DNA from 3 places in the Lentzea sp. NPDC004789 genome. Region 2 is predicted to be linked to each of the others. Evidence: riboswitches for the same ligand, from Rfam matches in the RefSeq annotation. Region 2 holds a riboswitch; each other region holds the start of a gene.
What was found. A riboswitch is a leader RNA that binds a small molecule or an ion and turns the genes downstream of it on or off. The one in region 2 is predicted to bind S-adenosylmethionine.
Positions count from the first base shown of each region.

Region 1: it holds a riboswitch for S-adenosylmethionine, as region 2 does, so the genes downstream of both, ACWEIJ_RS18005 (aminotransferase class V-fold PLP-dependent enzyme) here and thrC (threonine synthase) in region 2, are expected to answer to the same signal.
Region 3: it holds a riboswitch for S-adenosylmethionine, as region 2 does, so the genes downstream of both, ACWEIJ_RS26875 (methionine ABC transporter ATP-binding protein) here and thrC (threonine synthase) in region 2, are expected to answer to the same signal.

Region 1 covers NZ_JBSGBE010000007.1:87,206-97,611, reverse strand. The annotation lists gene ACWEIJ_RS18005 (aminotransferase class V-fold PLP-dependent enzyme) at 1-1,068, opposite strand, end outside; SAM riboswitch class IV at 1,106-1,220, opposite strand; gene ACWEIJ_RS18000 (potassium/proton antiporter) at 1,295-2,782, opposite strand; gene ACWEIJ_RS17995 (M28 family metallopeptidase) at 2,913-3,851, shown strand; gene ACWEIJ_RS17990 (TetR/AcrR family transcriptional regulator) at 3,824-4,384, opposite strand; gene ACWEIJ_RS17985 (SRPBCC family protein) at 4,442-4,903, shown strand; gene ACWEIJ_RS17980 (class I SAM-dependent DNA methyltransferase) at 5,020-5,652, opposite strand; gene ACWEIJ_RS17975 (hypothetical protein) at 5,708-6,640, opposite strand; gene ileS (isoleucine--tRNA ligase) at 6,789-9,893, opposite strand; gene ACWEIJ_RS17965 (DoxX family protein) at 10,143-10,406, shown strand, end outside.
Region 2 covers NZ_JBSGBE010000039.1:5,502-15,907, forward strand. The annotation lists gene ACWEIJ_RS44685 (beta-glucosidase) at 1-1,717, shown strand, start outside; gene rpsT (30S ribosomal protein S20) at 1,841-2,107, shown strand; gene ACWEIJ_RS44695 (pentapeptide repeat-containing protein) at 2,484-2,849, shown strand; gene holA (DNA polymerase III subunit delta) at 2,846-3,823, opposite strand; SAM riboswitch class I at 3,902-4,033, shown strand; gene thrC (threonine synthase) at 4,045-5,301, shown strand; gene ACWEIJ_RS44710 (hypothetical protein) at 5,353-5,808, opposite strand; gene ACWEIJ_RS44715 (ComEC/Rec2 family competence protein) at 5,691-8,099, opposite strand; gene ACWEIJ_RS44720 (helix-hairpin-helix domain-containing protein) at 8,912-9,595, opposite strand; gene ACWEIJ_RS44725 (DegV family protein) at 9,683-10,406, opposite strand, start outside.
Region 3 covers NZ_JBSGBE010000012.1:239,415-249,820, forward strand. The annotation lists gene ACWEIJ_RS26860 (TatD family hydrolase) at 1-435, shown strand, start outside; gene ACWEIJ_RS26865 (transglycosylase family protein) at 737-2,149, shown strand; gene rsmA (16S rRNA (adenine(1518)-N(6)/adenine(1519)-N(6))-dimethyltransferase RsmA) at 2,294-3,127, shown strand; SAM riboswitch class I at 3,216-3,309, shown strand; gene ACWEIJ_RS26875 (methionine ABC transporter ATP-binding protein) at 3,528-4,526, shown strand; gene ACWEIJ_RS26880 (methionine ABC transporter permease) at 4,523-5,206, shown strand; gene ACWEIJ_RS26885 (MetQ/NlpA family ABC transporter substrate-binding protein) at 5,304-6,092, shown strand; gene ACWEIJ_RS26890 (4-(cytidine 5'-diphospho)-2-C-methyl-D-erythritol kinase) at 6,147-7,112, shown strand; gene ACWEIJ_RS26895 (ABC-F family ATP-binding cassette domain-containing protein) at 7,188-8,954, shown strand; gene ACWEIJ_RS26900 (DivIVA domain-containing protein) at 8,951-10,354, opposite strand; gene ACWEIJ_RS26905 (fatty acyl-AMP ligase) at 10,353-10,406, shown strand, end outside.

The DNA of each region.
Region 1 (10,406 bases), on a different contig from region 2:
GGACAGCGCGGCCGCGAGGAAGCCCGCGTCGAAGCCGGAGATCGTGAAGCTCACGACGCCCACCTTGTCGGCGTCGGTCAGGATCGACAGCTCGCGGAAACCGGGGACCGTGCGCAGGCCGTCCCGCAACCGGACCAGCAGCTCCTGCTCGTGCGCGACGGTCTGCTCCCAGTGCCGCGACAGGATCTCGCAGGCCGAGGCCAGCGCGTGCACGCCGACCACGTTCGGGCTGCCGGCCTCGTGCCGCTCCGGCACCGCGGACCACGCCACGCCCAGGCGGTCGCCGTGGTCGGTCACCTTCGCGGTCGCACCGCCGCCGACCAGGTACGGCTGGGCCTGCTGCAGCCAGTCCGCGCGGCCGACCAGGACACCGGCACCGAACGGCGCGTAGATCTTGTGGCCGGAGAACGCGACGTAGTCGACGCCCAGCTCACGCACGTTGATCGGGCGGTGCGGGGCGAGCTGCGCGGCGTCCAGCGCGATGCGCGCGCCGTGCCTGCGGGCGACCTTCGCGAGCTCCGCGACCGGCCACAGCTCACCCGTGACGTTGGACGCCCCGGTGACGATCACGAGCCGAGGGCCGACCGGGGCGGCGGCCAACGCCCGGTCCAGCGCGACGACCGCAGCGCCGGACGAAGACGGAGTGGGGATGCGCTGAACGTTCGGCCCGCGCCACGGCAGCAGCGCCGCGTGGTGCTCGCTGTCGAACAGCACGACCGCGGTGTTGCGGGGAATGCTGCGCGCCAACAGGTTCAGCGAATCGGTGGTGTTGCGGGTGAAGACGACGGTGTCGGACGAGTGCGCGCCGACGAACCTGCGGATGCGGTCGCGCGCCTGCTCGTAGACCCGCGTCGAGACCTGGGAGGCGAACCCGGCGCCGCGGTGCACGCTGGCGTACCAGGGCAGCAGCTCGTCGACCGCGTCGCGCACCTCCTGCAGACACGGCGCCGAAGCCGCGTGGTCGAGGTTGGCGTACGTGACGCGCTCTCCGGTGACGAGCGGAACGCGCAGGTCAGCGCCGACGACAGCGGGAACAACCGTGGTCTGAGGGGTGATCGCGAGCGTCATCGAGCTGCCTCCGAGGCCAGGGGCCCCGTCGTGCGAAGGCCCGCGCTTGACCGGCGCCCCACGCGCCGGACCAGGTCCTCACCAAGGGCACCCCACCGCGGTTGGAGGGTTGCCGGCCAGCAAGCTTGGGCTTGACGCTGGCTCTCATGACCTGCCGATGACGTTAGCGGAGCCTCGCGGCGTCCGTCGACAACCGATCACATGCTGAGAAGCCTCGGAAACCGACCTAATCCCCGGTCTCGCCCTTCCACCGTGCGTAGCGACCGGCCCGGTCCACGGCACGTATGCGCCGCTCAGCGGCTTCGCGCGCCTCTTCGGTGGTGACGATGAGCAACTGGTCGCCGGTCTGCAGCCGAGTCGTCGGCTGTGGCGTGAAACTCTTCCCCGACCGCACCACGAGGCTCACCGTGGCACCGATCGGCAGCCGCAGCTCGGTCATGTAGACGCCGTGCAGCTTCGACCCGCGCTGGATGTGCACCTGCAGCAGCTCGGCGCTCAGCTCGTCCAGCGGCGAGGAGTCGACCTGGACCTCCTGCGGCTCGCCCTGGCGCACCAGCCCGAGGCGCCGCGCGAGGAACGGCAGCGTCGTGCCCTGCACCACCGTCAGCACGACGACCAGCACGAACACCGCGTCGACCAGCTGCCGCGCGCCCTCGACGCCCTGGATCAACGGGATCAGCGCGAACACGATCGGCACCGCACCGCGCAGCCCCGACCAGGACAGGAACACCTGTTCCCGCCACGGCACCCGGAACGGCAGGCAGGCGAGCAGGACCGACAGCGGCCGCGCCACGAACGTCAGCACCACACCCGCGATCAGCGCCGGGACCAGCACGTCGAGCAGCCGCGTCGGTGCGGCGTAGAGGCCGAGCAGGACGAAGAGGCCGATCTGCGCGAGCCACCCCAGTCCCTCGGCGAACGACAGCGTGTCCGCGCGGTGCGGCAGCCGGGCGTTGCCGAGGGCCAGCGCGGCGACGTAGGTGGCGAGAAAGCCGGAGGCGTGCGCCAGATCGCCTGCCGTGTAAGCGATCACGCACACGGCGACGGTGGCGAGCGGGTACAGGCCGGTGGCGGGCAGCGCGGCCCGTCTCAGCGCGGCGGCGCCGAACACTCCCAGCAGCAGACCGATCAACGCGCCCGCGGCCAGTTCGTAGACCACCAGCAGCGGCGCGGTCCACGAGATCTTGTCCGCCGAGGCGAGCAGCACGACGGCGATGTAGACCGGTGCGTCGTTGAGGCCGGACTCCAGTTCGAGCGCGCCGGTGAGCCGCGCTCCCACGCCTAAGGACCGCAACACGCTGAAGACGGCCGCCGCGTCCGTGGACGACAGGACCGCGCCCCACAGCAGCGCCATCCGCCAGTCGAGGCCGAGCAGGAAGTGCAACGCCGTGCCGGTGACCGCGACGCTCACCGCTACGGCCACTGTGGACAGTGCGACGCCTAACCACAGCGACGATTTCACCGCGTGCCAGCGGGTCGTGATGCCGCCCTCGGTCAGGATCAGCACGAGTGCCGCGATGCCGAGGGACCGCGTCAGGTCGGCGTCGTCGAACTTGATGCCGAAGACCGCCTCGCCGAGGAGCACCCCGATGCCCAGGTACAGCAACAACGAGGGCAGGCCGAGCCGCGTCGACAGCCGCACCGCGATCACGGAGATCAGCAGAACGGCTGCACCGATGCCCAGCACGACCGTGATGTCACCCACCTGGACCATTCTGGTTGATCACCGCCGAATTGACCGAATCCGAAATCGCAAGGCAACCAGACGTTCGCACCTAGCGAGCACATGCACGGCGGAGCATGTTGATCAGTGGCTCAATCCCCACCCTGCACGGAGTTGAACCATGAGGATCCTGATCGCACTGACGGCCGCCTTGATGGTGACCGGAACGACAACGGCGCAAGCGGCGGCACCCGCCGTCCTGGCGGCGCCGAACATCAACGTCGCGAACGTCCAGGCACACCTGAACCAGCTCCAGACGATCGCGAACAACAACGGCGGCAACCGCGCCCACGGACGCCCGGGGTACCTGGCCTCGGCGAACTGGGTGAAGAGCAAGCTCGACGCGGCGGGCTTCACCACGAAGCTGCAGTCGTTCAGCTACGGCGGCGCCACCGGCTACAACGTGATCGCCGACTACCCCGGCGGCGACACCAACGACGTCGTCATGCTGGGCAGCCACCTCGACAGCGTCACCAGGGGCCCCGGCATCAACGACAACGGCAGCGGCTCCGCGTCGATCCTGGAGATCGCCCTGCAGATGAAGGCCACCGGTTTCAAGCCCACCAAGCACGTGCGGCTCGGCTGGTGGGGCGCGGAGGAGCTCGGCCTGATCGGCTCGAAGGCCTACGTCCGCTCGCTGGCCGCCGCGGACAAGTCGAAGATCAAGGCGTACCTGAACTTCGACATGACCGGCTCGCCGAACCCCGGCTACTTCGTCTACAACGGCCGGGAGAGCGGACAGCCCGCGGGCTCGGTGGCGCTGCAGCAGAAGCTGGAGGCGGCCTTCACCGCGTTCAACATCAAGAGCGACCTGACCGACGTCAACGGCCGCTCCGACCACGCCGCGTTCGCGAACGCGGGGATCCCGACCTCAGGCACCTACGCCGGCGGCGACGAGGTCAAGACCCCGGCGCAGGCGGCGAAGTGGGGTGGCACGGCCGGCCAGTACTTCGACCGCTGCTACCACCAGTCCTGCGACACCACGGCGAACATCAACGCCACGGCGCTCGACCGCCACGCGGACGTGATCGCCTACACGCTGTGGGGCCTGGCTGCCTGAGGTCTCTGCGTCAGCACCTGCACGGCCTCGTCGAGCACCGGTTCGACGAGGCCGGGCAGGGTCACGAACATCTGCGCCTGACCGAGGTAGAGGCTGAACGCGATCAACGCGCGCTTCTTGGCGTGCTCGTGGCCGAACCCGAGCTGCTCGAACAGCTCGGTCAGGTAGCCCAGCCGTCTCTCCGTGACGCGCCTGAGGACCGGCGCGATCACCTCGTTCTCGGCGTTGGCCTGCAACGCCATCTCCACCGAACCCTTGCGGTGCCGGTCGAGCACCGTCTCGAACAGCGTCCTGAGCTTGTCGGGCGGCGTCCGCTCCGACTCGACCAGCTCGATGACCTTCTCGGTGTGCTCCCGTTCCCACCGCTCGACCGTCGCCCTGAGCAGCGCGTCGCGGTTGGGGAAGTGGTGGTAGACGCTCCCCTTCGTCGCGCCCGCCCTGGCCGCGAGCGGCTCGACGGCGACGGCTTGGAGCCCGCCCTCCGCCAACGCTCTCAGCGCGATCTCAGTCCAGTCGTCACGGGTGCGGCGCATTTCCGTACGCTAGCGTATGGTTCGCCAACATACGGTGCCGTATGGAAGGAGCGTGTCGTGGTTCGCAACGTGCATGTGCGGGAACTCCCGGTCCCGGCCGGGCCGTTCGTCGAGCGCGTCCAGGAGCTGTGGCCGGTGGCGGGATGGCCGGCGATGGAGTTCGACCGGCCACTGGGCGTGGGCGCGGACGGCGGGCACGGCCCGATCCGCTACCGGTGCACGGCCTTCGAGCCGGGCTCCTCGATCACCTTCGAGTTCGTCGGCCTCTCGGGCACGCACACGCTGTCGGCGCAGGGCAACCTGCTGCGCCACGAGCTGGTCGCGTCGTTCGACCTCGCGGGCCGCCTGCGCTGGGCGTTGGTCGTCCGGTGGCTGCACGACGCCCTGCTGGAGGACTTCCTCGACAACTGCTCTCGTGCGGCGGGCGACCCGCCCGTCGCACCGGCGCGGTGGTCGCCCTGGGTCCGGCTGGTGCGACGGGTGTTCGGCATGCGGGACCGGCAGTCGTCCCGCGCCTGATCACCCGCTGCCGGTGCAGGTCACCGGGGTTCCACACGGTCCACCGCCGCGGCTGCTCACGTCAGTCAGCGGCCGCGGCGTGCCTTCGCACCAACACCACAACCCCGAGCAGCGACTCACACGGGCTTGCGCATCAACAACTGCCCCTGCAGGAACCGCTCCCCCTCGCCCGGCTCCCGCACCAGCCGGGCGACCTCCGCGAACCCGGCCTGACCCAACAGCTCCGCGAGGCTGTCGGGCGACCACCGGTAGGCGAGCGTCACCTTGTGGTCGAACTCCTGCGGCCGCGGGTCGTCCCCCGCGAAGAACCCGACCAGCAGATGACCTCCCGGCGCCAGCACCCGCCCGAACTCCGCGAACACCGCCGGCAGCCGCGCCGGTGGCGTGTGGATGACCGAGTAGAACGCGAGGATGCCGCCCAGCACTCCGTCGTCGAGGTCGAGCGCGGTCATGTCGCCTTCGTCGAACCGCAGGCCCGGATGCGCCCGGCGGGCCAGCGCGATCATCTCGGACGACAGGTCGACCCCGAACGCGCTCAGCCCGAGCGCGTTCAGGTGCGCCGTCAGGTGGCCGGGCCCGCACCCGAGGTCGGCCACCGGCCCGGCGTCCCGCACCAGCTCGGCGAACGCGGCCAGCAGCGCGCGTTCCAGCGGCAGCCGGTCGAGGACGTCGCTGAACAGGTCGGCGTAGAGGCCCGCGACCGCGTCGTAGGCGACCTTGGTGTCGTGCAGCACGGACTGCTCGGTCATGGCGGAAACCGTAGTGCCCCAAGGCGAGGCGGCCTCGGCAGGCCGCCTCGCGATCTCATCGGCCGCCTCCCGCGCAGTCGAACATGATCGGCGTGCGGTAGTCGGTGCCCCACGTGTCGTAGACGTCGTCCTGGTCGGTCAACGACAGCCGGCTCGGCCCGGTCGAGGGGTGCACGTCGACACCGGTGTCGGGGTCGAACCACACCAGGATGCCCGCACCGTTCTGGGACAGCACGTGGCCGCGCGAGTTCACGGCCACCGGCGAGGCGAAGTACGGGTACGTGGCCGTGATCTCGCCGGAGGTGTTCCAGCGCACCGCCTTCGCCTCCTCGGTACCGGCGTCGGCGATGCCGACGGCGTGCACACCGCCGACCGCGCGAGCCTCCACCGCCGCGCCGAGCAGGACCGGCCCGGACGCGCCGATCCAGTACGTGCCCGACGCCGAGGAGGCGAGCACCGAGCCGTCGTCCGCGAGGCCGATCGGCTTCCAGGACTCGTCGGTGCCCGGCACCCGCCGCGGCGTCGCGGAACCCGCCGGCCACACCACGGGCTTGCCCTTGGACGTGCCGAGCACGTCACCGCGTTCGTTGAGGTGCAGCCCCTGCACCTCGTACTCACCCGGTAACCCCTGCAGCCCCTGGTAGACGCCGTCGCCCTCACCGTCCTGCCAGCGCGAAGCCGCCTTGGCGAACGTGGAGTTCAGCAGCACGGTGCCGGACGAGTTCACGTCCACGGCGTCGACGACGCTCCGGAAGAACGACAGCTGCTTGGCCTGCCGCCCGTCCTTCCACAGCAGGACGGTCGAGCCGTACGTCGACCAGAACGACCCGTTGCCGACCGCGTACGAGCCGGAGGCCGCGGCCACTTCGCCGAACTTCACCGCCGGCGGCACCGGCAGCTCGACCGCGTCCCAAGATCTGCACGCAGCCGGATCGGCCGAGGCGGTGGCGGGCGCCAGCACCCCGGCGCCAAGGATCAGTGCGCCCACCAGGACGCGCCATCCCCCAGACAGGACCATTGAAATTCCCCCTTGCCAGTTGGTCTGGTTCGACCGTAGCGAGAGGGTCTGACAATTTTTTCGCCCCGAACATGCGGCGGGGCCGCCGTCCGAAGACAGCGGCCCCGTACAGCTGCGATCACACTCGGGCGACCGCCACGCGAACCTTCAGGCCGTCACCGACGGTGCCCTCGGAAACACCGGAGCCGAACACCACCGACGACGTGAGCGTCTCCGCCTGCACGAACTCCAGGTGCGGCGCCACGGCCGAGCGCACGGCGTCCGGGAGTTCCAGCGTCAGCGTGATCCGGTCGGACACGTCCAGCTGAGCGTCCTTGCGGGCCTGCTGCACGACGCGCACCAGGTCGCGCGCGACGCCCTCGGCCTCCAGCTCGGGCGTCACCGCCGTGTCGAGCACGACGACACCCGCACCGCCCGGCAGCGCCGCGGTGGCAGCCGGATCCGTTGCCACCAGCCGCTGTTCGTACTCGCCCTCGAACAGCTCGACGCCGGCGGCGACCACCCGTCCGTCCACTTCGGACCAGTCACCGGCCTTGACGGCCTTGATGACCTTCTGCACGTTCGGCCCGAGGCGCGGACCGGCGGCACGCGCGTTCACGACGAGCTGGAACTGCCCGTAGGCGTCGACGTCCGTGGACAGCGACACCTCCTTGACGTTGACCTCGTCGCGCACGATCTCCGCGAAGTCCTCCAGCGACGCCACCACCGGCGAGGCGACCGTCAGACGCGCCAACGGGAGCCGCACGCGCAGCTTGTTGGCCTTGCGCAACGACAACGCCGTCGAGCAGACGTCGCGCACCTCGTCCATCGCCGCCACGAGCGCGTCGTCGGCGGGCAGGTCCGCCACCGACGGGAAGTCCGTCAGGTGCACCGAACGCCCACCGGTCAGCCCGCGCCACACGACCTCGGCCGTGTACGGCAGCAACGGCGCCGCCACGCGCGTGACGACCTCCAGCACGGTGTGCAGGGTGTCGATCGCGTCCTGCTCGCCGTCCCAGAACCGCTGCCGCGACCGCCGCACGTACCAGTTCGTCAGCACCTCCAGGTACTCGCGCACCAGCTGGCACGCGCCGGAGATGTCGTAGACGTCCATCGCCGCCTGGACGTCGCGCACCAGGTCGTGCGTCTTCGCCAGCGCGTACCGGTCGAGCACGTTCTTCGAGTCGACGCGCCACGTGCCCTCCTTCCCGGAAGCGTTGGCGTACAACGCGAGGAAGTACCACGAGTTCCACAACGGCAGCACCGCCTGGCGCACCGCGTCGCGGATACCGCGTTCGGTCACCACCAGGTCGCCACCGCGCAGGATCGGCGACGCCATGAGGAACCAGCGCATGGCGTCCGAGCCGTCGCGGTCGAAGACCTCGTTGACGTCCGGGTAGTTCTTCAGCGACTTGGACATCTTCTGGCCGTCGTCACCGAGCACGATGCCGTGCGCCACGCAGTCGCGGAACGCCGGCCGGTCGAACAGCGCCGTCGCGAGCACGTGCAGCGTGTAGAACCAGCCGCGCGTCTGCCCGTTGTACTCGACGATGAAGTCGCCGGGGTAGTGGTTCTCGAACCACTCCGCGTTCTCGAACGGGTAGTGCACCTGCGCGAACGACATCGAGCCCGACTCGAACCAGCAGTCCAGCACGTCCGGGATGCGCCGCATGGTCGAGCGGCCACTCGGGTCGTCCGGGTTCGGCCTGGTCAGCTCGTCGATGAACGGCCGGTGCAGGTTGTCCGGACGCACGCCGAAGTCGCGCTCCAGCTCGTCCAGCGACCCGTACACGTCCGTGCGCGGGAACTCGGGGTTGTCCGAGACCCACACGGGCAGCGGCGAGCCCCAGTACCGGTTGCGCGAGATGTTCCAGTCGCGCGCGTTCTCCAGCCACTTGCCGAACTGGCCGTCCTTGATGTGCCCGGGCACCCAGTTGATCTGCTGGTTGAGCTCGACCATCCGGTCCTTGAACTGCGTGACCGCGACGAACCACGCCGACAGCGCGCGCTGGATCAGCGGGTTCGCACACCGCCAGCAGTGCGGGTACGGGTGGTCGTAGGTCTCGTGGCGCAGCAGCAGGCCCGCTTCCTTGAGGTCGCGGATGATCAGCTTGTTCGCCTCGAAGACGTGCACGCCCTGGTACGGCGCCACCTCGGCGGTGAACTTGCCGTCCGGACCGACCGGCACGACGACGTCGATGCCCGCCGCGTCCGTCACGACCTTGTCGTCCTCACCGAACGCCGGTGCGATGTGGACGATGCCGGTGCCGTCGTCGGTGGTCACGTAGTCGGCCGTGAGCACCTGGTGGGCGTTCTCGCGGCCCACGAAGAAGTCGAACGGCGGCAGGTACTTCTTGCCGACCAGGTCCGAGCCCTTGTAGCGGGCGACGACCTCGGGCTCCTCACCCAGCTCGCGCGCGTACGCGGCGACGCGGGCCTCGGCGAGCAGGTACTTCTCGCCGTCGGAGCCCACGACCGTCACGTAGTCGACGTCCGGGTGCACGGCGGCGGCCAGGTTGCTCGGCAGCGTCCACGGCGTGGTCGTCCAGACCAGGGCCCGCTCACCGGACTCCAGGCGCAGCGCCACCGTGACGGCCGGGTCCTGCCGGTCGCGGTACGCGTCGTCCATCTTGGTCTCGGTGTTGGACAGCGGCGTCTGGCAACGCCAGCAGTACCAGAGCACCCGGAAGCCCTCGTAGATCAAGCCCTTGTCCCACAAGGCCTTGAACGCCCACATGACGCTTTCCATGTAGTCGAGGTCGAGCGTCTTGTAGTCGTTGTCGAAGTCGACCCAGCGGGCCTGCCGCGTCACGTACTCGCGCCACTGGTCCGTGTACTGCAGCACCGACGTGCGGCACGCCTCGTTGAACTTCTCGATGCCGAGCTCGTCGATCTCGTGCTTCTGCGTGATGCCGAGCTGCTTCTCCGCCTCGTACTCGGCGGGCATGCCGTGCGTGTCCCAGCCGAACCGGCGCTCGACGTGCTTGCCGCGCATGGTCTGGTAGCGCGGTACGACGTCCTTGACGTAGCCGGTCAGCAGGTGCCCGTAGTGCGGCAGACCGTTGGCGAACGGCGGGCCGTCGTAGAAGACGAACTCGTTCGCGCCGTTCTCGCCGGCCGGGTTGCGCTCGATGCTCGCCTGGAAGGTCTCGTCGTCCTTCCAGTACCCGAGCACGTCCTGCTCGAGGTTGGGAAAGGACGGCTGCGCCGGGACCTCGTTCGCTCCGGCCCTGGGGTAGGCCATCGTCACTGCTCCTCGCGGTCATGTGGGACACGCGAGGACGACACGCCGGACGTTGCCCCGGCAGGCCGCGGTACCACCCCGCTTGCTCACCACTCGTGGCGAGCCGCTCGTTCATCGGCTGTGACGGGCCGGTCCCGTCCGGTTCTACTGAGGTTCGGCGAACCCGTTCTTCCGGAGGCTCCCCGGTGATGGCCGGATCGGTGCCTGTAGCTACAGGGTACGGGTCGGTGCAAACCGTATGCTCGCCGGATGACGTTGACCATCGCGTTGTCGATCGTGCTGGCCCTGCTGTTCGCGGCGACGGGCGCGGGCAAGCTGTTCGGGGCGAAGGCGTCGCTGCAGGCACGTGACCACTTCCGGATGAGCGGCGCGCTCTGGCGGACCATCGGCGCCCTGGAGTGGGCCGGCGCCGCGGGCCTGATCGCCGGCCTCGTCACCTGGCCGTGGGTGGCGCAGGCGGCCACCGTCGGACTCGGGCTGCTGATGGTCGGCGCCACCATCACCCGGCTGCGG
Region 2 (10,406 bases):
GACGGGCGTGTTCTGGAACTTCGCTCCGGTGTCGGACATCGCGCGCGACACGCGTTGGGGGCGTTACTACGAGACTTACGGCGAGGACCCGTTCCTCGCCGGGCAGATGGCCGCCGCGAACGTGCGCGGACAGCAGTCCAAGGTGGACGACACCGCTCAGCTGACCGCGACCGCCAAGCACTTCGCGGGTTACTCGGCGCCGTCGAACGGGCACGACCGCTCCCCCGCCCAGATTCCGATCCGTCAGCTGCAGGACGTGGTGCTGCCGTCGTTCCAGGCGCAGTTCGACGCCGGGGTGCGCACGGTGATGATCAACTCCGGGTCGGTCAACGGGGTACCGGTGCACGCGTCGAAGTACATGCTGCAGAAGCAGCTGCGGGAGCGGATGGGCTTCAAGGGCGTCGCGGTGTCGGACTGGCAGGACATGAAGTACCTGGTGGACCGGTACAAGATCGCGCCGGACTACCGGACGGCCATCGCGATGAGCGTCAACGCCGGGGTGGACATGGCGATGGAGCCGTCCAACGCGGCCGAGTTCACCTCGCTGCTGCTGGCGAACGTGCGCGACGGGGCGGTGTCGCGCGGGCGGATCGACCAGGCGGTGCGGCGGGTGCTGAAGCTCAAGTTCGACCTCGGGCTGTTCGAGAAGCCGTACGTCGACGCCTCGAAGGCGGACGGGGCTGTCGTGGGCGCGGACCGGGCGTTGGCGCGCCAGGCGGCCGCGGAAGGCACCGTGCTGCTGAAGAATGACGGTGTGCTGCCGTTGTCCACGTCGGCCAAGAAGATCGTCGTGACCGGGGAGACCGCGGACGACGTGCGGCGCCAGCTCGGCGGCTGGACCGTCGAGTGGCAGGGCGTGCCGGACGACTCGCCGTTGCCGCCGACCGCGACCGTGCTGACCGGTGTGCGCGAGGCCGCTCCCGAGGCTTCCGTCGTGCATGCTCCGACGCCTGCGGCCGCTGTTGCTGAGGCTGCCGGTTCGGACGCGGTCGTCGTCGTCCTGGGCGAGAAGCCCGGCGCGGAGGGTCCGGCCGACACGGAGAACCCGGTGCTGACGGCCGATCAGCAGGCGTGGGTGGACGCGGTGCAGGCGACTGGCAAGCCGGTGGTCGTGGTGCTGCTGACCGCGCGCCCGCAGGTGCTCGGGGCGGCGGCGGACGCGAACGCGCTGGTCGCGGGCTGGTTGCCGGGCAGCGAAGGTGGCCGCGGCATCGCCGACGTGCTGTTCGGCGCGGTGAACCCGAGCGGCCGGCTGCCGGTGTCGTGGCCTCGGACGCTCGGTGACCCGACGCTCACCTACGACCAGCTGCCGGGCGCGAACACCTCGGCCGCCGCCAAGTACGACCCGCTCTACCCGTTCGGGCACGGCCTCTCGTACACGTCGTTCGCGACCTCGGGCACGTCCGTGGCCGTCGACCGCTCGACGGCAGTGGTGAAGTTCACGGTGGCGAACACCGGCGGACGTGCGGGCACCGTCGTCGTGCCGGTTCACGTGCGGCAGCCGGCCTCGCCCGTGCTGACGCCTGACCAGCGCCTGGTGGGCTTCACCCGCGTCGAGCTCGCCGCAGGCCAGTCGAAGCAGGTCGAGGTGTCGTTCCAGCTCTCGCAGCTGGCCCTGACCGTCGGCGACGTGGACGGCGACGGCAGGCGCGAGGTCGCGCGCGGTGGCTACGAGGCCGTGGTGGGCGCCGAGAAGGCCGCGTTCACGGTGCGCTGAGCAGGCCTGATATCCTTCGTCGTCGTGAACGCGCGGCACTCCGCCGTGGAGGAGAGCCGGCCCTTGGCCGGTGCCGACCAAGCGCGTCACGAACTCCGGTTTCGACAAGAAGGGTGATGTCGCATGGCGAACATCAAGTCCCAGCTCAAGCGGATCAGGACCAACGAGAAGGCGCGCCTGCGCAACAAGTCGGTCAAGTCGTCCCTCAAGACGGCCATCCGCAAGTTCCGCGAGGCTGCCGAGGCCGGTGACAAGGCGAAGGCCCTGGAGCTGCTGCAGGACGCGTCCCGCAAGCTCGACAAGGCCGCCACCAAGGGTGTCATCCACCCGAACCAGGCCGCCAACAAGAAGTCGGCGATGGCGCTGCGCGCGAACCAGCTCGAGGGCTGATTCCCGCTCGGTTCAAGCCTCTGAGAAGGGCCCGCTCCTCGTTGAGCGGGCCCTTTCGCTGTTCTGGTGCTGTGGTGTCCCGCTTCGGCGGATGGACTGCCGTCGGGGGTGCTCCTCGGCGTCGGGTTCACCGCTTTCGGGCTCTACTACACCCCGCAGACGTTGCGGACCACACAGGAAGGCCAGATCACCGACCGCTACACGAAGTCGGTCGAACTGCTCTCCTCGCCCGCCGTGGACGCCCGGCTCGGCGCCATCCACGCCCTGCGGCGCATCGCCGACGACTCGCCGAAGGGCCGATCCACGATCCACAGCGTGCTGGCCCGCACCGCAGTGCAGCGGCGCCTCCGTCCAGCAGCGAGCCGACCACCCGATCATGCGAATGCCGACCGGGCAGAACGCGCGGCTCAGCCGCGCCGACCTGACGTTCGCCGACCTGTTTTGGGCGGACCTGCGGGCTGCCGACCTGACGTACGCCAAGGCAGAAGCCGCTTGCCTCATGTACGCGAACCTGACCGAAGCGAACCTGAGCAAGGCGGATCTGAAGCGCGCGGACCTCAAGAGCGCACAGCTCCACGGCGCGAACCTGTCCGGGGCAGACCTGCGTGGCGCCGACCTGCGCGGCGCCTTCGGCAAGACGCCGGACGAGATCAAAGCCGTTGCGGAAACCGACTCGGAGACCCACTTCGGCGATCAGGCCGTCCCGGAGCCGAGCGTCGCCGCCTGTGCCGGTGTCGGCTAGCGGCGTCCGTGTGCGGCGACGATCTTGAGCACCGCGCGTTCGAGCGCGTAGTCGGCGTCGGCCGCCACGCCCTTCACGTCGGCGTTGAGCCCTGCGACCACCTGCATCGCGTCGGCCAGGCCCGACTGGTCCCAGCCGCGGGCCTGGGCCTGCGCCTTCTTGATCTTCCACGGCGGCATGCCGAGCGGCCCGGCCAGGCTGAACGGGTCGGCCCTGCCCACCGCGGAGACACGCGCGACCGTGCGGACCGCGTCCGCCAGGGCGTCGGCGACCAGCACGTGCGGCACGCCGAGCTGCATCGCCCAGCGCAGCGCCTCCATCGCGCCCGCCCGGTCACCGGTCACGGCCTTCTCGGCGACCGCGAACCCGGTCACCTCGGCCTTGCCCTGGTGGTAGCGGCGGATCTCGTCGACCGTCACCTTGCCGTCGGTGTCGGACACGAGCTGGGACGCCGCCGCGGCCAGCTCGCGCAGGTTCGTGCCCACGGCGTCGATGAGCGTGGCGACGGCCTCGGGGTCGATCTTGCCGCCGGCCTGCCGCACCTCGTTGCGCACGAACGCTTCCCGATCACCGGGTTTGGTGACCTTCGCGCACTCGGTGACCGCGGCACCGGCCTTCTTCAGTTGTCCGGGCAGGTCTTTGGCCGCCTTGCTGCGGCCACCGCCCGTGTGCACGACGACGAGCGTGACGCCGTCCGCGGGTGCCTTGACGTAGGAGAGCACCGTGTCGGCGATCTCCTTGCTGATCTCCTGCGCGTTCTGCAGGACGATCACGCGACCCTCCGCGAACAGCGACGGGCTCACCAGTTCGGCCAGCTCGGGAGGGGTGAGATCAGTCACCTGCACGCGGGTCAGGTCGGCGTTCGGATCGGCCTTGCGTGCGGCCTCTAGAGCCGCCCGAACAGCACGTTCGACCAGCAACTCCTCCTCGCCGACGACGAGGTGCAGTGACTCCGGTGCGCTCACGCTCCGCATCCTCCCACGTCCCGGATCGTGGACGTTTGTGGCTGAGCAACGGACCGTTGCCGTAGCTTGGTGGCCACAACTGAACACCGCTCATCCAGAGGGGCAGAGGGACCGGCCCGAAGAAGCCCCGGCAACCGGCGTCAGCGCCACGTGCATAACTGCGCGCAGACGATCACGGTGCCAATTCCGACCCGTTCGATTTCGCGGGAAAGATGAGGAGATACCTCGCGATGACTGCTGTCACTGTGCCCACGAGCACGACCTTCGACCTCGGCCCCGCCCGCGCACTGTTGTGCCGTGAGTGCGGTAATGAGACTCCTCTCGCTCCTGAGTACGCCTGTCTGGAGTGTTTCGGGCCGCTGGAAGTGGCCTACGACTTCGGCAGGATCCGGCGCGAGGACATCGAAGCCGGCCCCCGGTCGATCTGGCGCTACCGCGGCCTTCTCCCCGTTCCGTCCACTGTGGAACAGCACCCGAACACCGAACCCGGCGGCACTCGCCTGGTCGAGGCCCACAACCTGGCCAAGGCCCTCGGCGTCCGCAAGGTCTGGGTGAAGGACGACACCGGCAACCCCACCCACTCCTTCAAGGACCGCGTGGTCGGCGTCGCGCTCGCCGCGGCCCGCGAGCTCGGCTTCAAGGTGCTGGCCTGCCCGTCCACCGGCAACCTGGCGAACGCCGTCGCCGCGGCCGCCGCCCGCGCGGGCTGGCAGTCGGTGGTTCTCGTGCCCTCCTCCCTTGAGCGCGCCAAGATCCTCATGAGCGCCGTCTACGAGGGCGCCCTGATCGCCGTCGACGGCAACTACGACGACGTGAACCGCCTGGCCCAGGAACTCGCCGCGGAGCACGAGGACTGGGCGTTCGTGAACGTCAACGTCCGCCCGTACTACGCGGAGGGCTCGAAGACCCTCGGCTACGAGGTCGCCGAGCAGCTCGGCTGGCGCCTGCCCGACCAGATCGTGGTGCCCATCGCGTCCGGGTCCCAGCTCACCAAGGTGGACAAGGCGTTCCGCGAGCTCGGCCAGCTCGACCTGGTCGAGGCCACCCCGTACCGGGTGTTCGGTGCCCAGGCCACCGGCTGCTCGCCGGTGTCCGCCGCGTACAAGGAAGGCCACGACGTCATCCGCCCGGTCCGTCCGGACACCATCGCCCGCTCGCTGGCGATCGGCGCCCCGGCCGACGGCCCCTACGTGCTCGACGCGGTCCGCCGCACCAACGGCGCCATCGAGGACGTGACCGACGAAGAGGTCGTCGAGGGCATCAAGCTCCTCGCCCGCACCGAGGGCATCTTCGCCGAGACCGCCGGCGGCGTGACCGTGGCGACGGCGAAGAAGCTGATCGAGTCGGGCCAGCTCGACCCGGACGGCGAGACCGTGCTGCTGATCACCGGCGACGGCCTCAAGACCCTCGACGCGCTCGGCGACACGATCGGCCCGCGCGCGACGGTGCCGCCGTCGGCCGAGGCCGTCATCAAGGCGCTGGGCTAGTCACCTCCTTCCGGTCCGGGGACGCGCACGCGTCCCCGGACTCATGTTGTCTCAGAGGGAAATCGCGTCCGTCTGCGTCCAGCCGGAGCGCGGGAACCGTTGCAGGCCTTCCATCACGTGCGGCCCGAACGGCTCCACTCGCGCGCGCCACGCCACGATCCGTTGCGGCCACGGGGCTTCCGCCTTCAGCGCGTTGTAGTGGTAGTTGTGCCAGTCGTGCGGCGCGATCCGCAGACCCTCGTCGAACAGGTGCTCCGCGACGAGGTCGTACGCCTCCTCCGGCTTGCCGACCTTGGTGGGCGGCAGCACGTGCGTGACCGTCCCCCGATAGGTGAGAGCGCGTGTGCCGTCTTCGAGTGTTTCGCAGATGTAGTAACCGAAATCGGGTTTCAGCTCGTCGTGCGGCCATGGCGTCGCCGAGTAGTTCGTCTGCCACATCGCCCACGCGATCCGGGGCGTGCCACCGGGAACCGGGTAACGCGCGTTGTGCAGCCTGATCCAGACCATTCTCTTCTCCTTCTCACTGTTCGGTTTCCCGGCAGGACCGCCAGGTCGCCGTCCTTGTCCGTGCGCAACACCAGCGCACCTCCCGCCCGCAACAGGTCGAGCACGTGCTCGCTGGGATGCCCGTAGCGGTTGCCGGCGCCCACGCTCACCAGCGCGATTCGCGGATGCGTGGCCTTGAGGAACGCGGGCAGCGAGTACCGCGACCCGTGGTGCGGCACCTTGAGCACCTCGACCCCGAGGTCCCGCTCCCCCAGCAACGCCGACTGGCCTGCCAGTTCGACGTCACCGGTGAGCAGCACACGGCCTGCTCTGGTGTGTGCCTTCAGCACGAGCGAGTAGTCGTTGACCGTCGTGTTCGTGTCGTCTGATGTCGGTGGCCGCCGCGGGCCCAGGACTTCCACTTCCAGCCCGGGCCAGGCGAACCGCTCGCCCACCTTGGGTTCCACGACCCGCACGCCGTGACCGCGGGCCTGCCTGTTCACCTCCTTCCACGCCCATGCGGGCTCCTTGAGCGGACCGGTCGCGATGGCACCCACCGCACGCCCGGTGAGCACCGCAGGCAGGCCCTGCACGTGATCCGCGTGCAGATGCGTCAGCACGAGAAGCGGAATCCTCTTGATTCCCAACGTCTTCAGGCATCGGTCGACCGCGCCGGGGTCGGGTCCGGTGTCCACGACGACCGCTCGGTCGGGTTCGTCCGTCGCCAGAACCAGCGCGTCGCCCTGACCGACGTCGCAGATGACGACCTTCCAGCCGTCGGGCGGCCACGTCGGTGCGATGACCTTCATCGGCACCAGCACGACGAACCCGCCGACCAGCACCGCGACGACCAACGTCCGCGTCTTCTTGAAGCGGAGCAACAACACCACCGCTGCCGTGACCGCCAGCAGCGCGAGCGCTCCGAGCCAGCCCTTCGGCCAGCCGACCGAGGCACCGGGCACCGTCGCCGACTGCCGTCCGACCTGGATCAACCAGGTCACCGCCGGTCCGGCGATGTGCACGACCAGCTCGGCCGCCGGCCGGTGCAGCGGCGCGATGGCCGCCGCCACCACACCCAGCACCGTCGCCGGCGCGACCACCGGTCCGGCCACCAGGTTGGCGACGATCGCCACGAGGCTCACCTGACCGGACAGCCCCGCGACCAACGGAGCCGTGGCCAGGCTCGCGGCCGTCGGCACAACGACCGCCTCGGCCAAACCGTTCGGCACGCCGCGTTGCTTCAGCGCCTTCGACCACTTCGGCGCGACCAGCACCAGCGACGCCGTGGCCACCACGGACAGCGCGAACCCCGGCTCACCACCCAATGCCGGGTCGACGAACACCAGGACCAGAACGGCCGTGGCGAGACTGGGCAGTGTGGACCTTCGCCTGCCCAGTACGAGGGCGAGCAAGGTGACGGCACCCATGACCGCCGCTCTGAGGACGCTCGGCTCCGGGCCAGCCAGCACCACGAACCCGACAAGCGCCGCCATCGCCGCCGCAGCCGCCGTCCGCGGGCCGGCTCTGAGCCGCTTGGCCAGCAGGTAGACCGCGCCGCACACGATGGCGAGGTTCGCGCCGCTCACAGCAAGCAGGTGCGACAGCCCGGCGGTGCGGAACTCGTCGACGATGCGCGGAGCCATCTGGTCGGTGTCGCCCACCACCAGCGCCGGCAGGAGTCCGGCTTCCTCGTCGCCGAGGACAGCGCTGGCGTCTCTCAGGCCGTCGCGGAGGTCGTCCGCCCAGCGTTGCCAGAACGGCGGTGGCTGCGGGTCGATCGGCGGGCCGCGAACTCTGAGCAGTGCCGAGGACAGGTCGCCGCCTCTCGGTGGCGCCAGCGTTCCCTTGGCGGTGACCTTCTGGCCCGGCAACAGCGTTCGCCACCGGTCGGCCGGAGCCAGCAGGACGAGGTGAGCGCCGTTGGCCTTCGCGGTGATCACCACGTGGTCGACGCCGGCCTGGTGGCCACCGAAGCCCGCAGCCTGGATGCCTCGGGGTCTGGTCGTGAGTTCAACGGTGAGGGTGGTGGCGCGGCCGTCGTTGGCGGCGAGGCGGAGTGGGTGGGTTTCGGCTCTCAGCACGGCGCCGCCTATCCACGCCGCGGCCACCGGGCCGGAGATCAGGAGGGCGATCGCGCACGTCCTGGTCCACCACGCCCTGCGCCAGGCGACCAGGCCGATGAGTCCTGCGGCCAGGCCGGTGAGGACTGCTGCCTGCCAGTTCAGGAAGAGGCCGGCGACGGAGGTCGTCCACACCGCTGTTGCGGCGGGGACCAGGCGGTAGTCGTGGGTCAGCGGGTGTCTGCGGGCCATTGCGGCCTCCGGTGCCCGGTCGGAGGCCTGGGGTCAGGGCTTGGGCTGCCTTGGCGTGGTTGAGGAAGCGCGGTGGTCGGTTCGATCAGGGGTGGGCGGAGATCTGGGTGGTGCCAGGTGAGGTCGATGTGCGGTTGTCGCTCGCCTGGGTGGGTGGACGGGTCGGGTGGTTGGTGACCGGGGCGGATGGCTGCTGCGGGGTGGGGACTGAGCTGGTGGGTGATTCGTACGGATCGCATTCCGGAACTCCTGTCGAGGTCGGAGCTGGGGTTGGGGGACGTAGGGGCGGGCCTGGATGGGTGGTGTCGTTGGGGGCATGCGGCATGGCGGGTTCTTCGCGGACGGCCGGGCGACGCGAGGGCAGCGGTAAGACGGGCTTGGTGGTGGAAGGGCTCCGCAGCGGGAGGGGCTCGGCGGCCGCACCGGGGCTGGTGGTGAGGCCGGGATTGGTGACTGAAGCTGGACAGATAGCGCTGGCACAGGCGGCGGGCTGGGATGGCCGGCGACACCGAGCCGCTGGCGACACCGGTCGGGCGGAGACAGGCGGTGGAGGCGGACGGACGGCTAGGCGTGTTTTGCCGTGCACAGGCGGCACGACGGGGTTTTGGTCGGGCGTCGGGGTGGGGGTGGTGAAGGGGGCGGGTGGGTGGGACGTAGGCGGTGGGTGCGGAGCTCGGGTGGGTGGAGAGGGAAGGTGAGGGTGATCGGGTGGGGTGGGTGGTTGTGGTCGGCTGGAGGTCGGGCTGGGTTGGTCAGGTGGTGGGGCTGGGCCTTAGGGCGCAGGTAGAGGGTCAGCGCTGTGGTGGCGAGGGTCATGTGTGGACCAGGTCGGCCAGCTTGGCGAGTTTCGAGTCGCCGATGCCTTCCACCTCGCGGAGTTGGTCCACCGAGGCGAACGGGCCCTTGCGGGTGCGGTGGTCGACGATGCGTTGGGCCGTCACCGGGCCCACGCCTGGGAGGGCGTCCAGTTCGGAGGCCGTGGCCGAGTTCAGGTTGAGCTTGGACTGGGTGGCGGCGGGGCCGGCCGGGGGTGGGATGCCCACGGCTATCTGTTCGCCGTCGGTGAGCTTGCGGGCCAGGTTCAGGTCGTGGAGGTCGGCGCCCGGTTTCAGGCCGCCTGCCAGGCGGACGGCGTCGGCCACTCGGGCACCTGAGGTCACCGTCACCAGGCCCGGCGTGGCGACCTCGCCGATCACGTTCACCACCAGTTCCGGGGCCGGGGCCGTGGTGCTCACCAGGGCCACGTCCGGGGCCTGTTCGGCGGCGGGGCCGCGCCACCAGCTGCCCAGGCCGATCACCGTGCAGGCCACGGCGATGCCCAGGGCCAGCAGGCCGCGGCGCGGGAGGCGGGGCAGGTGGAAGCGGCGGCGGGGTTTGCCGTGTTCGTCGGAGTCTTCTGAGCGCGCGTAGACCAAGGTCGGGTTGGCGCGGACCTTCGCGGCCAGTGCGGCCAGGCGTTCGCTCGGGCTGTCGTCCGGGTGGGGGCGGGGGAGCATGGGGGCGACGTTACGGAGCGGGGTGGGTGGGGAGACCGGGTTGCTCGCGGGGCTGTGGATTACTCGCGGGTTGTGGACAGGTCGCGATCACTCGGGGCTGGGGAGCCGGGAATTGTCGGGGGTGTGTGGGAGGATGTCGGGTCCTCCCGGCAGCACCACCACGCCCAGCACGCCGGGACCCGTGTGGGCGCCGATCACCGCGCCGACCTCGGAGATCACGCACCCCGTCGAGCCGGGCAGGCGTTCGTCCAGCCGGGTCGCCAGTTCGGCGGCTCGTTCGGGGGCGGCCAGGTGGTGCACGGCCAGGCCGACCGGGCCGTCGCCCGCCGCGGCCGCCGCCAGGTCGACCAGGCGGCCCACGGCCCGGCTCATCGTGCGGACCTTCTCCAGCGGCACGATCCGGCCGTCGTCCATGTGCAGCAACGGCTTCACGGCCAGCGCGGTCCCAACCAGGGCCGCCGCCGTGCCGATCCGCCCGCCGCGCCGCAGGTGCTCCAGGGTCTCCAGGCAGAAGAACATCCGCGTCTGAGCGGCGGCGGACGAAGCGGCCTCCTCCACCGACGCGTGCGAGCGTCCGTCCGCAACAGCCGCGCACGCACGCAACACCGCGAAACCGAGCCCCATGCCGGTCGACCGCGAGTCGACCACGCGAATGCGCGAGGAATCGACCTCCTCCGCCGCCAGCCGTGCCGCCTCCCACGTCCCGGACAGCTCACGAGAGAGATGCACCGACACGATCGCGTCCGACGACGACAGGACGTCCCGGTACACGTCAGCCATCTCACCCGGCGTCGGACGTGAGGTGGTCACC
Region 3 (10,406 bases), on a different contig from region 2:
CGTTGGCACATCGAGCTTTCCAAGCGCGTTGGGAAGCCGTTGATGATCCACGACCGGGACGCGCACGAGGACATCCTCAAGGTCCTCGACGCCGAGGGCGCACCGTCCACTGTGGTCTTCCACTGCTTCTCCGGTGACGCGGACTTCGCCCGGCGGTGCGTCGACGCGGGGTACGTGCTGTCGTTCGCGGGCCCGGTGACGTTCAAGAACGCCCGCGCCCTGCAGGAGGCGGCCCGGCTGGTGCCGCGAGATCAGCTCCTGGTCGAGACGGACGCCCCGTTCCTGACGCCGCATCCGTTCAGGGGGCGCCCAAACGAACCCTATTGTGTGAATTACACAGTTCGGACTTTGGCCACGCTCCGTGGCGAAGATCTTTCTGAACTCTGCTCCGCTGTCACCCGTAATGCTCAACGAGTGTTCGGACTTGGTCACTGAGATGCGATGTAAGACGAACGGAGCAAAGGGTTCCTACCCCATGGGGTGACTGAGGTCACAACATTGGCGGGGGTGTTTGCGCAACGTCCGCGACCCCGTTACTGTCCCGTGACCGTGCCACCTGAGCCGACCTTGTCGGTTCGGTGCACGCCCGCAGTCGGGGCGGGACCCAAGCCAGAAGCGCGAAGAAGCGAGACCACGTAGGAGGAGTTGCCGGGAACCTTCGAGTTCCAACTCGAATGATCTTGTCAACGCCAACTGTGCGGTGGCCTCGAGCTTCCGCAATGGAGGTATCGACCCAGTGTCTGGTAGCGACAGAACTGCCGCTCCGTACGACTTCAACGAGGACACCGACTGGTTCACGCCGGTCGGGATGGCCACGGCCACCGCCGTCGCCGATCCTCACCCGAGCTTTCCCGCCGGTGCGCTGAGCATCTCGCCGGAGGACGTGCTCGAGGTGCTCGGACCGGACGCCGACGAGCTCCTCGCCACGGCGAACGTCGACGTCGACGAGCTGATCCGGCTCATCAACGCCGAGACGACGATCATGCCGCCCCTCGTCCTCCCGACGGAGGAAGAGGAGAAGGAGGACCCACAGGTCCTCGTCCAGACGGTCACCAACTGGAAGCGCCGCTTCCTCAAGGGTGCGGTCGCCGCGGTCCTCGTCTCCATCTCCGGCGGCGGCGTGACCGCCATGGCGATGGACAAGTCCCTCACGGTCGACGTGGACGGTGCGCTGCAGACCGTCCACTCCTACGAGGGCACGGTCGGCGAGGTTCTCGCCGAGGAGGGCATCGTCGTTGGTGAGCACGACGCCCTCTCGCCTTCGCTGAACACCCCGATCTCCGACGGCGGCAAGATCACCCTCGACCGCGGCCGCCTCGTCAAGGCGAGCATCGACGGCCAGGCCCGCGAGGACTGGGTCCGCTCGGTCACCGTCGAGGAGGCCGCCAAGCAGATGGGCGTGCCGGTCGAGGGAGCCTGGTTCTCCGCTCCCGGCAACCAGAACGTGCCCCTGGAGGGCATGAATCTGGAAGTCAAGACCCGCAAGAACATCAAGCTGTTCGACGGCGCCAACCCGGTCCGCGAGATCCAGACCACCGCGGTCACCGTCGACGAGCTGCTGAAGAACGAGAACCTCTCGCTCGGCCCCGAGGACGCGGTCGCCTCCGGCACCGACGTGAAGCTCGCCACCGGCGCCGAGGTCTACATCTCCCGCACGGGCGTCACGGTCATCAACGTGAACGAGCCGGTCGCCCCGCCGGTCGAGAAGACCAACGACCCGAACATGAACGCGGGCGAGCAGACGGTCACCGACCCCGGCACGCCCGGCGAGCAGATCAGCACGTACCGCGTGACCGTGAAGAACGGCAAGGAGATCAGCCGCGAGAAGATCGCCGGCAAGGTCACCAAGGAGCCGAAGCCGAAGAAGATCACGGTCGGCACCAAGCCGCTGCCCGACGGCGAGGTCTGGGACCGGCTCGCCAAGTGCGAGGCCGGTGGCAACTGGGCCGCCAACACGGGCAACGGCTACTACGGCGGCCTGCAGTTCAACGCCGGCACCTGGGCCTCCAACGGCGGCACCGCCTACGCCCAGCTCCCGCACCAGGCCACCCGCGAGCAGCAGATCGCCATCGCGACCAAGCTGCGCGACCGCGCCGGCGGCACCTACGGCGCCTGGCCGGGCTGCCGCGCCAAGCTGGGCCTGCCGTAACCGCAAGACTTCCTGGCACGCGGGGGCTCCGCGTTTCCTTCTGGGGAACGCGGGGCCCCCGTGTTTCTGCCGGTCGGCGGGTTTCGGTGTCCGGCAGCCCGCCCGCCGGTTCCTGATCCCACCTGCGAGAATGCTCAGGTGAGCCTGCTGGGACCTGCCGAAGTGCGACGTCTGGCCGAAGAACTGGGCATCCGCCCGACCAAAAAACTCGGGCAGAACTTCGTGCACGACCCGAACACGGTCCGCAAGATCGTCGCCGCGGCCGAGCTCACCCCGGACGACGTGGTGCTGGAGGTCGGTCCCGGCCTGGGCTCGCTGACCCTGGCGCTGCTCCCCGCCGCCGAGCAGGTCGTCGCGGTCGAGATCGACCCGCCGCTGGCCGGGCGCCTGCCGCAGACCGTGCGCGAGATGGATCCGGAGAACGCGGGCAAGCTGCACGTCGTCCTCAAGGACGCCATGAAGGTCACGAAGGACGACCTCGTGGTCCAGCCCACGGCGATCGTGGCGAACCTGCCCTACAACGTCGCCGTCCCCGTCGTCCTGCACCTGCTGAACGAGCTCCCGACGCTGCGGAAGGGCCTCGTGATGGTCCAGGCCGAGGTGGCCGACCGGATGGCGGCCGGGCCCGGCAGCAAGATCTACGGCGTGCCCAGCGTGAAGCTCGCCTGGTACGCGGAGGCGAAGAAGGCCGGTCCGGTCGGCAGGAACGTCTTCTGGCCCGCGCCCAACGTCGACTCGGGCCTGGTCTGGTTCCACCGCCACGAAAGCCCGCTGTCCACTGTGGACAAGACGAGACTCTTCTCGATCGTCGACGCGGCCTTCGCGCAACGCCGCAAGACCCTCAGGGCCGCCCTCAAGGGCTGGGCCGAGACCGCGCAGATCAACGTCGACGAACTGCTCGACAAGGCCGGCATCGACCCGCAGGCCAGGGGCGAGCAGCTGAGCGTGATCGACTTCATCCGGATCGCGGAGGTCTAGGCCGAGGATCCATCGGCCAACAGTGTGATCTGTCGAACGAATCGGATTCTGGCTTGCGCAACCGAACGTGCGTCCGGTTGACTGCTAGGTGCCATCCGGAGCGACCGAGAGACCTGGCTCTACGACGTCGCAGCAACCACCCGCTGGATGCGGGCAGGTGCTAACGCCAGGACCGATGGAGGATCACATGGGCACCACGCGAATGCTGACGCGTCGGCGAGTCGTCGACCAGTGCCGTCGCACCGCTTCTGCATGTCGTCGCCACCTCGTCTAAGGCGCCTTCTCAAAGTCCTTTGACGCGGCCCTCCTCAAGCACGAGGGGCGCACACACCTGAGCAGAACTCCGACCGCGCACCGCCCACGAGGCGGGTGTGCCGTCGCGCGCAGCCGTGGAGCAGAAGTGATCACTGTCGAAAACCTCACCAAGTCCTTCCAGGGTGTCAACGCCCTGAACGGCGTGACCCTCGACGTCGAGGCGGGCACCGTGCTCGGCGTGGTCGGCCCGAGCGGGGCCGGCAAGTCGACGCTCGCGCGCTGCGTGGCGCTGCTGGAGCGTCCCGACTCCGGTGCGATCCGGGTCGACGGCACGGACATCACCGCGCTGGACGGGTCCGCGCTGCGGGCCGCCCGTCGCCAGATCGGCGTTGTGCCGCAAGGGGATTCGCTGCTGCGCCAGCGCACCGCGGCCGGCAACATCGCGTTGCCGCTGGAGTCCGCGGGCGTGCCTGGACCGCAGCGCCGCAGCCGGGTGGGCGAGCTGCTGGACCTCGTCGGGCTGACCGACAAGGCCGCCGCCTACCCCGACCAGCTGTCCGGCGGGCAGCGTCAGCGCATCGCCGTGGCACGCGCACTCGCCGCGAACCCGAGCGTCCTGCTGGCCGACGAGCCCACGTCCGCGCTCGACCCCGAGACCACCGGTTCCGTGCTCACCGTCCTCGACCGTGCGCGCGCTGAGCTGGGTGTGACCGTTCTCGTCGTCACGCACGACATGGGCGTGGTCCGCAAGATCTGCGACGACGTCGCCGTGCTGGAGCAGGGTCGCGTCGTCGAGCACGGCAAGGTCCTCGACCTCGTCAGCGACGCCGGCAGCCGCACGAGCGGTGCGCTGCTGCCCGCCGTCGACCTGAACCCGATCAACGAGAGCAGCTACGACCGCGTCGCGGACGTCGTGCTCGTCGGGTTCGCCGCGGTCGGCGCGCTGCTGCCCGAGGCCTCCCACCGGTTCGGCGTCGAGCTGAACATCGTCGGTGGCGGCCTGACGCGCCTGGGCGAGACCCCCGTCGCGCGGTTCCGCCTCGGCCTGAACGGTGAGCGGTCCGACTCCGCGCTGGAGTGGATCAGCGAGGCCGGTGGCGCGGTGCAGAGGTCCCTGAAGGGGCCGCAGGGAGTAGCTGCGTGAGGTCTGCAACACCCTGGCCGGACGTGCTGAGCTTTCTCGTCGAGGCCACCGGGGAGACGCTGTACATGGTCGGTGTCTCCACCTTGATCGCCACCGCTTTCGGAGTTCCGCTCGGGGTTTGGCTGCAGCTCACCGCCAAGGGCGGGCTGCGGCCGAACGCCGCGCTGCACCGCGTTCTCGGCTTCATCACCGACCTGGGCCGCTCGATGCCGTTCATCGTGCTGCTCGTCGCGCTCACGTCGGTCACCCGCCTGATCGTCGGCGGTTCCATCGGCAGCACGGCGGTCATCGTGCCGTTGGCCGTGGGTGCGATTCCGTTCGTCGGGCGGCTGGTGCAGAACATCCTGTCCGAGGTGCACGTGACCGTGGTCGAGGCCGCGGTCACGACCGGCGCCTCGACGCTGCGGATCGTGCGTTCGGTGCTGATCCGCGAGTCGCTGCCCGCGCTGATCAACGCCATCGGCGTCACCGTGATCGCCCTGATCGGGTACTCCGCCATGGCGGGCGTGATCGGCGGCGGCGGCCTCGGTGACCTGGCGATCCGCGAGGGCTACCAGCGCTTCAACGACCGGATCCTGTGGAGCACCGTGGCGTGGCTCGCCGTGCTCACGACGTTGATCCAGCTCGGTTTCACCCGTGCCGCCCGTGCGTCCGACCGGCGCCGACACGCCACCGTCTGACTTTTCCGCACGCGGGGCCCTCCCGTACTCCAGGAGAGTACGAAAGCTCCCCGCGTACTCGAACCTGCCGCCGGCAGAAACTCTCAAAAGGAACGAAATGCGTATTAAGGCTGCCCTGATCGCGGTCGCTTTGACTGCTTTGTCCGCTTGCTCGTCCGGTGGCAGCGCCTCCGACACGCTCAAGGTGGGCGTGTCGCCCGTCCCGCACGCGCAGATCCTCAAGTACGTGGCCGACAACCTCGCCGCGCAGAAGGGGCTGAAGATCGAGGTCGTCGAGTTCACCGACTACGTGCAGCCCAACACGGCGCTGGTCGACGGCTCGCTCGACGCCAACTACTTCCAGACCGTCCCGTACCTCGCGACGTTCACGAAGGAGAGCGGCGCCAAGGTCGAATGGGTCGCGCCCGTGCACGTCGAGCCGCTGGGCGTGTACTCGAAGAAGGCGCACAAGCTCGACGAGCTGCCGCAGAACGCCAAGATCGCGCTGGCCAACGACGCCACCAACGAGACCCGCGGGCTGAAGCTGCTGGAGGCCAACGGTCTGATCAAGCTCAAGGCCGTGGACGCGCCGACCGTCCGCGACGTGGCGGAGAACCCCAAGAACCTCCAGTTCGTGCCGCTGGAGGCCGCTCAGCTGCCCCGTTCGCTGGAGGACACCGACGCGTCGGTGATCAACGGCAACTACGCGATCGACGCGGGCCTGAAGCCCGCCACCGACGCGCTCGCGCTGGAGAAGGCCGAGGGCAACCCGAACGCCAACGGTCTGGTCACCCGGACCGAGCTCAAGGACGACAAGCGCATCCGCGCCCTGGCGGAGCTGCTCGGATCGCAGCAGGTCAAGGACTACATCAAGCAGACCTACAACGGTTCGGTCATCCCGGTCTGACGCAGGTGGTGACCGGGGGAGAGGTCCAGGACTCCAGAACGCCCGTAGGCTGACATGGTGCTCGCAGTCGTTCCACCCCCGGTCACGGTCCGCGTCCCGGCCAAGGTCAACCTGCACCTGGCCGTCGGTGACGTGCGCCCGGACGGCTACCACGACCTGGTGACGATCTTCCAGGCCCTCTCGCTGGTCGACGAGGTCACGGTCGCGGTGGCGGACGAACCCGGTGTCGAGGTCCACGGCGAGGGCGCCGACCAGGTGCCCACGGGAGCCTCGAACCTCGCCTGGCGCGCGGTCCGCCTGCTGGCCGCGCACGTCGGCAAGGACCCCGACGACCCGAAGGTCCGGGTCGTCATCCGCAAGGCCATCCCGGTCGCCGGCGGCATGGCCGGTGGCAGCGCGGACGCGGCGGCGACGCTCGTGGGCCTGTCGTCGTTGTGGCGGCTGGAGATCAGCCGTGACGAGCTGGCCGAACTGGCCGGGAAGCTCGGCGCCGACGTGCCGTTCGCCCTCTACGGCGCCACCGCACTCGGCACCGGCCGCGGCGAGCGGATCGTGCCGGTGCTGAGCCGTCACCAGTTCCACTGGGTGCTCGCGTTCGACCGGCGCGGACTGTCCACTCCGGACGTGTTCGACGAGCTGGACCGCCTGCGCGCCGAGGGAGACCCGCCGCGCGTCGGCGCGGTCGAGGCCGTGCTGGAGGGCCTGTCCTCCGGCGACCCGCGCCAGCTGGCGTTGCTGCTGGGCAACGACCTGCAGGCGGCCGCCGTCTCGCTGCGCCCGAACCTGCGCCGCACGTTGCGCGCGGGTGTCGACGCGGGCGCGCTGGCCGGCATCGTGTCCGGTTCGGGCCCCACGACGGCGTTCCTGTGCGAGGACGGCGACACGGCCGTGCGCGTGGCCGCCGAGCTGGCCGGCGCGGGCGTGTGCCGGACGGTCCGGGTCGCGCACGGGCCGGTGCCCGGTGCGCGGGTGATCACGACCGAGGAACCGAAGCCGACGCCGCCGGAAGTGCACGCCTAATACGTGGTGAGCAGGGCCTTTGGCGCTTCCAGGTAGCCTCTGCGGGGGTATTTCTTCTCGGGTCGTGAGGTTTTGATGGCCAACCTGGTCAACCTGGAGTCCGTGTCGAAGTCGTTCGGCGTCCGGCCGCTGCTCGACGGCGTGTCGCTCGGCGTCAACGAAGGCGACCGGATCGGTGTCGTCGGCCTGAACGGCGGTGGCAAGACGACGCTGCTCGAGGTGCTGGCCGGGGTGGAACCGGCGGACGACGGCAGGGTGTCGCGGTCGCGCGACCTGCGGATGGCGGTCGTGACGCAGCGCACCGAGCTGCCGGAGGGCTCGACCGTGCGCAACGCGGTGATCGACCCGCTCGGCTTCGACGCGGAGCACGAGTGGGCGTCCGACGCCCGCGTCCGGTCCATTCTGGACGGACTTGGGATCACGGCCCTGGGCCTGGACTCCGTGGTCTCCACGATGTCCGGTGGTGAACGCCGCCGGGTCGCGCTCGCGGCCGCGCTCATCCAGGACCTCGAACTGATCGTGCTGGACGAGCCGACGAACCACCTCGACGTCGAGGGCGTGCGGTGGCTCGCGGAACACCTGCTGGCCCGCAAGTGCGCGCTCGTGGTCGTGACGCACGACCGGTGGTTCCTCGACACGGTCTGCAACCGCACGTGGGAAGTCGTGCTGGGCAAGGTCGAGCAGTACGAGGGCGGCTACGCCGACTGGATCTTCGCGCGCGCCGAGCGGCAGCGGCTCGCGGACGCGGCGGAGGAGAAGCGGCAGAACCTGGCGCGCAAGGAGCTCGCGTGGCTGCGCCGCGGCGCGCCCGCGCGGACGTCCAAGCCCCGCTACCGGATCGAGGCCGCCGAGGCGTTGATCGCGGACGTGCCGGCACCGCGCGACAACGTCGAGCTGCTCGCGTTCGCCAAGAAGCGCCTGGGCCGCACGGTGATCGAGCTGGAGGACGCGACACTGTCCATTCCGGACCGCGTGCTGGTGCGCGACCTGACGTGGCGCATCGGTCCCGGCGACCGCATCGGTCTGGTCGGGGTCAACGGATCCGGCAAGACGACGTTGCTGAAGCTGCTGGCGGGCGAGCGCGAACCCGAGACGGGCAAGCGGATCCAGGGCCAGACGGTGAAGATCGCGCACCTGTCGCAGGAGCTGCACGACCTCGACGGGTCGATGCGCGTGCTGGAGGCGATCGAGGAGGTCGCACGGCGCGTCGTGCTCGGCAAGTACGAGATGTCGGCGTCGCAGCTGGGCGAGCGGTTCGGGTTCTCGTCGCAGAAGCAGTGGACGCCGGTCTCGGACCTGTCCGGTGGCGAGCGGCGCCGGTTGCAGCTGTGCCGGTTGCTGATGGCCGAGCCGAACGTGCTGCTGCTCGACGAGCCGACGAACGACCTGGACATCGACACCTTGCAGCAGCTGGAAGACCTGCTCGACTCGTGGCCCGGCACGCTCGTCGTGATCTCGCACGACCGCTACCTCGTCGAGCGCGTGTGCGACAAGGTCGTGGCGTTGTTCGGTGACGGCAAGCTGACCGACCTGCCCGGCGGGATCGACGAGTACCTCAAGCGCCGCGACTCGTTGCGCGACAGGGAAACCGCTGCCCCCGCCGCGGAGAAGGCGCCGTCCAACGCCGCCGACCAGCGTGCCGCCCGCAAGGAGCTGGCCCGGTTGGAGCGGCGCCTCGAAGTGCTGCACAAGAAGGAAGCCGAGCTGCACGCGGCGCTCGCCGAGGCCGCCACCGATCCCGACCGGCTGTTGAAGCTCGACGCCGAGCTCCGCGCCGTGCTGGCGGAGGAGGCCGACGTCGAGGCCGCCTGGATGGCCGCGGCCGAGGTGGTCGAAGGCTAGCGGCCCCGGCGGCGCAGCTCGTTGGCGAGCATCGGGAGCAGTTCGTCGATGAACGACGTGTCGTAGCCCTGGCCGGAGAGCAGGGCGTAGCTGAAGCGCGCCTTCATGACCTCTTCCGAGGTCGCCCCGAGCATGCCGTCGAGCGCGACGCCGATCTCCTCCAGCATCCGGTCGACCTGGGCGGTGCGGTAGCCGCGCTGGCCGGCCGCCGCCTGCGGGATCCGGAGCTGACGCAGGTCCTTCCACGACCGCACGGCGGGCATGCTGCGGACCGGTCCGGAGAGCTGCTGCTCGACCCGGCTCAGGAACGCGTCGACCTCGGTCTCGTCGTAGCCGCGCCGTCCGATGAGCGGACGGGAGAACCTGACGTCGCGGATGTCCTTGGAGGTCAGGTTGTCCTGGCCTCGCAGCGTCGCCTCGATGCGGTCGAGGAACGCGTCCACCTGGGACTCCTGGTAGCCGCGGCGGCCGCGGGGAGGGCGGTGGAACGCGACGTTGCGGACGTCGGCGGCGGTGAGCTTCGGCGACTCCACGGCCCTGGGCTGTGCGGGCTGTTGCACCGGCGGCTGCGGCTGGGGGCGCCGCGGTGGCTGGGGGCCGCGCTGCTGGGGCCGTTGCTGTTGCTGCGGCAGCTGCGTGGTGGGCGGCGCGGGCGGCTGCGGTGTCCTGGGCGGCGGTGCGGTTTCGAACATGAGCACCACGAGGTCGAGGAACGTGTCGACGTCCTCCTCGTCGTACCCGAAGGTGCCCGGCGCGGTCTCGCCGAACACCGCGTCCTGGATCTGTTGGGCGGTCAGGTTGTCCTGGCCGCGCAGGGTGGCCTCGATGCGATCGAGGAACGCGTCGATCTGGCCTTCGTGGTAACCGCGCGTCCCCGGTCTGGGCTTGTGGAAGCGCACGGCGGCAACGTCGTCAGGGGACAGTCGGACCGCGGGTCTGAGCGCCTGCGACGTGGCGTGCGCACCCTGGGCGGGCGCGGCGGCCTGTTGCCGTTGCGGAGTGGACCGCAGCGTGTCGGCCACCAGTTCCATGAAGACGTTGACCTCGTTCACGTCGTAGCCCGGATCCCGGGTCGCCGTCCGGAACTTCACGTTGAGCACGTCCTCGCGCGTGAGGATGTCCCTGCTGCGCATGGTGTCCTCGACCCGGTCGAGAAATGCGTCCACCTCAGCCGCGTCGTACCCGCGTGCGCCCCTGGGGGGCCGATGGAACGCGACCGAGGCCACGTCCTGCGCGGAGAGCAGAGGTGCCGGATGCGCGGGCAGACGATGCTGCGCTCCGGGGCCGCCCCGATCCACCAATGACCTCCTCCTGCGTACCTGTACTGGGGAGTATCGCGTTTCGCGTGGCATAACGTTTCGTCCTGTTGGACCAAAGGGCGCCACTACGATCGCGAACATGAGTCAGTTCGTGGATGTGATGCTGGCGACGGCCGCCAACGGCCAGGACAGA